One region of the Pseudalkalibacillus sp. Hm43 genome, then DNA from elsewhere that is predicted to be linked to it. Evidence: riboswitches for the same ligand, from Rfam matches in the RefSeq annotation. Region 1 holds a riboswitch; the other holds the start of a gene.

Region 1 (3,178 bases):
ATACGGAGCCAGCTAGAACAGCCGCAAGGACTGGTAGTAGGTACGTAATGTCCGTTGCTGCAGCAATCTCCCCAGCAATCGGAAGCATGACGCCGAACGTTCCCCATGACGTTCCAGTCGCAAATGCCATGATGCCTGCTATCAAAAACAAGAGGACTGGTAAGAATGCCAGGTTGATATTACCGTCAACGATACCAGCAAGATATTTACCTGTGCCGATTTCATCGATGATTGCAACAATCACCCATGCAAAAATCAAAATATAGATAGCCGGCAACATGGATTGAATACCTTTCCAGATCCCTATGCCGAAATGCTTACCAGGCAGTTGTTTCATCAAGAACAAGACGACAGTGACAGCCAATCCGAACAATCCACCATACACAAGGGACTTCGCCACGTCTGTGTTTTCAAACATGGAAAGCAAAGTCACATCTCCTTCAGTCGCCTGGGCACCTGTGTAAAGCATTGCTGCAACTGTCCCGACGATGAGTGCGATGATCGGCCAGATCAAGTCACCGACTTTTCCGCGATCACTTTCGGGCAGTCCAGTTTGCTCACCAGGAACAGCTTTGTTCTCAGGATCTAATACTTGCCCTTCCTTAATCGCACGCTCTTCATGCGTCTTCATTGAGAAGAGGTTGATGTTGAAAAGAGCAGTCGCAAATACGAGAAGCAACGCAGCTAGCGCATAAATATTCATCGGAATCATTCTGATGAATGCCTCTAGTGCTCCGTAATCAGCAACTTGATGTGTAGCTAGTATGCTTCCAATCAATCCGATGATGTACGCTCCCCAGCTGGATACAGGAGAGATGACACAGACTGGCGCAGCTGTGGAATCGATATAGTACGCAAGCTTGGCGCGTGAGATGCGATGACGATCCGTCAATGGACGACTGACGTTTCCGACCGCAAGTGAGTTGAAGTAATCGTCAATAAAGATGATGATACCGAGCACGATCGTCAGGATTTGAGCTCCGACGCGTGTCTTCACTTTTTTGATCGCCCATTCTCCAAATGCACGACTTCCCCCGGAAATCGCAATCAGTGACGTCATGATACCTAATAAGAGTAAGAACAATAAGATGAAGACATTCCATGTGTTAACTTCCCAGGCACCTGCATCGTTTTGAACGACGAACAGACCTCTCAGGATTTCAAAGATTTTCATACCACTCGCAGCAATATCAAAATCATTCAACATAAGCGCACCAACGACGATGCCTGTCCCAAGTGACAACAGCACGCGTCTAGTCAGCGCAACCATCAAGAGTGCCAATAATGGTGGTATTAGTGAGTATATTGTATTTTCCATTGGTTCGATGTTCCTCCTTAGTTTATCTATAAATAAGTCAGAATCGATGTAACAACCGGTTTTTCATTTTTAGGTAAAAATAAAAAAGGTAACGATAGATAGAAAATAACCTATCGTTACCTTTGTAACGGTTATCCCCCATCGATCACGTAGTTCTCCACTATTCCATCTTTCCCGAATAGTGACAGTGATACACCTGTTCGGTGCAACCCCAACCAGTCATTCATTGACAATCGTAACTGGTTTCGGCAATGAACCCTTTCGCTGATGATCATTGATGTCATACTCCCATCAGGCTACTTTTGTTCCTTGCTCCACTACCTCATCCGATGATAAGGTTTATGATATTATCTTTGCGCGCCATGTAATATTATAATAGAATTCCTATAATAATACAAGGGCTGCACCATTCGAGTCGTTTACTCCGGCTTTTTATCCTCTTTCTCATCTTTATTACTATCCGTTATCGGGACAGTCGGCTGAACCGAACCACCCGGACCATAATAGTCTGGCACCTCACCAGGTATGAAGTGGGACAATAGCATGATGTTCGTTTTGATTTCTTTTTCTTCTGTCTGGAATGGTACGACGACTTGTACTTTGACGACCACATGGATCCATCCTCTTAGTTTCGTATTATTGATACCAGAAGTTTGGGTCTCTTCGACCCAATCGGTTTGCACACTTCCGATTACACGGAAACGGACTGGGATACTTGGCCCCAAGTTTGCTAGTAAAGAGTTGTTCGTGGCCCGACCGAGAGGAATCTCGGTGACGATACCTGCTTGTTGTTCATTTTCCCTTTCCACATCGACATCTGCAAATCGATAGAAATCAGGTTTCTTACCCTGTTCAATTTGTTCTAAAAGCATTTGTACATTGGCTGTCGCTAAAGCTTGGATTTCATTGACTACCTGTGGATTTGTGGTCACACCAACGACTTTCCCATCGTTATCTTGGATGTTCACAATTAAGTTGTCTAGTTTTCCAGAGTCTACAATTCGGTTTTTGACCGCACTCTGTATCGCCAATTGCGCGATATCCTCTGTTTCCGTTTCGGCTATTTTCATGAGCGCAGGTTGAATGCCCCGATCGACGAGCCATAATGCTTGGGCGGTCAACAAGATAAAGATGATGAACGAAATGATGAAGACATATTGAAAAGGCAGTGGACCTCTTGCACGGGCCCGCCTTCGGATCCGCCACATAAAAATACCCCCTATCTATTGCTATATGTATGCAATGAACGGGGGTTGTATCGCTATTATTTTCAAAGGGAACATCATCATTGAGCCATTTTAAGCAAGGCTTCTCGACCTGTGGTACCAACTGTAATGCCCAGCGCTTCTGCTTCGAGTGTGACAGACTCTAATGGAGCATCCAGCAATTGATCCAGTGTTCGAACACCTACTGCTCGACCAGCAATGATTTTGCGCTCTGCTAATTTTTCGTTGAGTAAGGCGACATCTAGTGCGCCACACATGATATAGCCCTTATCGTTACTGATGGACATGAAATTTGTTTTTGGTAATGCAACTGTGACTCCAGTAAACAAATGCCCGTCAATCTCAATCGGGGTGACGGTAATCATCTTCCTCACGCTCCTTTTCCTTACTATGAATATGTCATAGCAGAATAAAGCGTGTTGGCGCTTTGCCTATCTTTCTAGGGTTTTTAATTTCCAGGCTATTACGTCGCGAAGCATTTCGGGCAAGTAGTAGGATTTTTGTTCCGCGTATGCCACAGAAGGCAATAATCGACCGAACGTAAACATGTCTACCGTCCCGATCGTGTAGATTCTCTCTTGATCAAGTGCCTCGCCATTGATCAGGATCCTGCGTACGTGATATTCGCCGTCTT
Region 2 (3,178 bases), 110 kb from region 1:
AAGTTTTATCATCGTTCTCAAGCGTGACCTGTGTTTTGACTTTCGGATCCAACTGCTCAATATTCTGATGAAATCGTTCGAGGGCAGTTTCCTTGTCTCCGTATACGCCACCGACATGGATGTTCATGTTGGCTTGTTTATGTACCCCCATCATCTTAAGCATTTCATAATGATATTCCATGTCCTTTACTGCATTGCCGGTGACCCGATCATTTGGACTTGTGAAAACCGTATATTGATTAGGATGAAAACTGACACGCAATCCATACTGATGAATTAAATCGCCGATTTCCTTGAATTTGTCCCGAAATGGAGTGATATAATCCCACAAAACCTCTGGATGGGTTGCCAAAGGTACAATAGAAGAGGACAGCCGATACACATGGATGCCTTGAGCGATGTTATAGTAAATCGCGCGCTTCGTATTTTCAATGTTTTGTGCAGTCACTCTTTTCAGCTTATCTTCTCGTTCATCTTTCGAAAGCTTTTTCCAATTCGTAAAGGTAAGTGTGTGTGCAGGAGTAGATTCCCACAAATGAAGCGCAGTCGATACATACCCAAACCGAAGGATCATATATAAAACTCCTTACACAATCAAGATAACGTTATTATTTGCTTCTTCCCTCTCTATATGTGAACGAAAACAGAAATCAATAGAGATTGTCATTTCGTAAAAAGTTTTTATTGTTTCTTTTTCCGGTATTTGATAGAATACAAACAATTAAAATTTCAGGCCACACTTCATGATGAAGTGATGGTAGAGGCGCGGAAACCAATAGTACGTTGCATGAAGAGGTTGAGCTCTTATGAGTGCAATGGAAAGGGGAATTCGCCGAAGCTGGTTCGTGGACTCAACTTTCATCCAGCTGGATCTGCATTGAAGAAATGCAGGGCTGTCATACGACACATCTCCCTGATGTCGTATGGAGGACTATCTCACGCAAGGGAATAAGTGTGGCAGACGTTGAGGATTGACTCTCAAGTCTGACGATTTATTTCAATTCGACCATAACTCCGATCGAGAGGAAAGTGGTTCATTGGAATGTCCGTCACACTTTGATTTGAGTCAATCCTTTTAATTTTTGGCTGTTTCGCAAAACTTTGTTGCTCTTGAAAGCATTTGATTTAGTTGAAGAAACCATCAACCGTATACCCTTGCGTATATAAATTTTTATCAGTGAAAGGAATGGAAGCATGGCACTCATCGTACAGAAATATGGAGGTACCTCCGTTGGGTCCGTTGAAAGAATTCAGAATGTAGCAGAACGCGTCATAGAAACGTATCAGCAAGGGAATGAAGTCGTCGTCGTTGTTTCAGCAATGGGGAAGAGCACAGACCATCTGATTGAACTCGCAAACAACATTTCGGACAGTCCTTCAAAAAGGGAGCTTGATTTACTGGTGTCTACAGGAGAACAAATATCGATGTCCCTACTCGCGATGGCGATTCAGCAACGAGGCTATGATGCTGTGTCACTTACGGGTTGGCAAGCAGGAATCAAAACGGAAGCGGTTCATGGGAATGCCCGTATCATGGATATTGATCCAAAACGGATCAATGGAGAATTAGCTACCGGAAAAATTGTCATTGTCGCTGGATTTCAGGGGATAACAGAGAATGAGGAAATTGCAACGCTAGGTAGAGGTGGTTCCGATACGACAGCGGTCGCGTTGGCGGCTTCATTAAAAGCTGAAAAATGTGAAATATACACAGATGTGACAGGTGTCTTCACGACAGATCCTAGAGTTGTAAAGGGTGCTCGAAAACTCGAAGCGATCTCCTACGATGAAATGCTGGAGTTAGCGAATCTTGGAGCAGGGGTATTGCATCCAAGGTCTGTAGAATTCGCGAAAAACTACGACGTGCCTTTAGAAGTACGATCAAGTATAGATAAAGAAACGGGTACAAGGATAGAGGAGGAAGTAGAAATGGAAGGGAACTTGATGGTAAGAGGGATTGCGTTCGAGGACAACGTGACGAAGGTGACAGTACATGGGTTGCCAGATGGAATGGCGACCTTATCCACACTATTTACGACGTTATCCAATCATCATATCAACGTCGATATCATCATCCAGAATACGAACGGTAATCAATCAACGGATATCTCTTTCTCCGTCGATTCAGTGGCGTTACAAGAGACACTTGAGGTATTAAGTCAGCATCAGAGTCAGTTGAATTTCGAACAAGTATCATATGAAGGGGACCTTGCCAAAGTTTCAATCGTAGGATCTGGTATGATTTCAAACCCTGGAGTTGCGGCAAAAATGTTCGATGTACTCGCAAGAGATCAAATCAAAGTAAAAATGGTCAGCACGTCAGAAATCAAAGTCTCTACGATCGTCGATAGTTCATCGATGATTACTGCGATTGAATGTTTACATGATGCGTTTGAATTGGAAGCACGTAAACCGGTTAGTACCGTTTAACAATTACGTGTTAGAGAAGCCGTCGAAAGAGACGGCTTTTCTTTATGACTTTTTTTGGTGGTATACTTGAATCGTCTACTGAAAAAAGATGAAGGGATGCACGTTTCATGGTGAGAGTATTAATTGCAGACGATGATCCAAACATTCTGGAATTGATTTCATTATATATTGGAAATGAAGGGTACCAGGTCGTGAAAGCGAAGGATGGACAAGATGCGATAGAACAACTGGAAAGTGAACGGATTGATTTGGCGATTATTGATCTTATGATGCCAAAAGTGGATGGTTACGAGTTATGCGAGGAAATCAGACAATACTACAAGATTCCAGTCTTGATGGTCACTGCGAAGGGTGAAACAAAAGATAAAGTGAAAGGGTTCCAATTAGGAACCGACGATTATGTGGTCAAACCTTTCGATCCGTTGGAAATCGTCATGCGAGTGAAAGCTTTATTAAGAAGGTATCAGGTTGAGGCTTCCAATGAGCTGAAAACAAGGAATGTAACGATGAACACCTCAAAAAAAGAAATCCAGGTAGATGGCGAAAGGTTGACTATGCCCCTAAAAGAATTTGAGTTGTTGTATACATTGGCCAGCTATCCAGAACAAATTTTCACAAGAAACCAATTGATTGAACGCATATGGGGACTGGACTATGAGGGTGATGATCGGACAATCGACGTACATATCAAGCGGATCCGAGACAAGTTATCCAAGTCTAATGCAGCCATCTCAATTAAGACAGTCAG

Evidence for each region. A riboswitch is a leader RNA that binds a small molecule or an ion and turns the genes downstream of it on or off. The one in region 1 is predicted to bind lysine.
Region 2: it holds a riboswitch for lysine, as region 1 does, so the genes downstream of both, ACXQIQ_RS16860 (aspartate kinase) here and ACXQIQ_RS16310 (Na+/H+ antiporter NhaC family protein) in region 1, are expected to answer to the same signal.

Annotation. Positions count from the first base shown of each region.
Region 1 covers NZ_CM135129.1:3,133,938-3,137,115, reverse strand. Annotated here, with positions in the region: gene ACXQIQ_RS16310 (Na+/H+ antiporter NhaC family protein) at 1-1,318, opposite strand, end outside; lysine riboswitch at 1,461-1,646, opposite strand; gene yunB (sporulation protein YunB) at 1,738-2,526, opposite strand; gene ACXQIQ_RS16300 (YunC family protein) at 2,604-2,909, opposite strand; gene ACXQIQ_RS16295 (bifunctional metallophosphatase/5'-nucleotidase) at 2,976-3,178, opposite strand, start outside.
Region 2 covers NZ_CM135129.1:3,242,103-3,245,280, forward strand. Annotated here, with positions in the region: gene uvsE (UV DNA damage repair endonuclease UvsE) at 1-574, opposite strand, end outside; lysine riboswitch at 751-942, shown strand; gene ACXQIQ_RS16860 (aspartate kinase) at 1,195-2,430, shown strand; gene ACXQIQ_RS16865 (response regulator transcription factor) at 2,538-3,178, shown strand, end outside.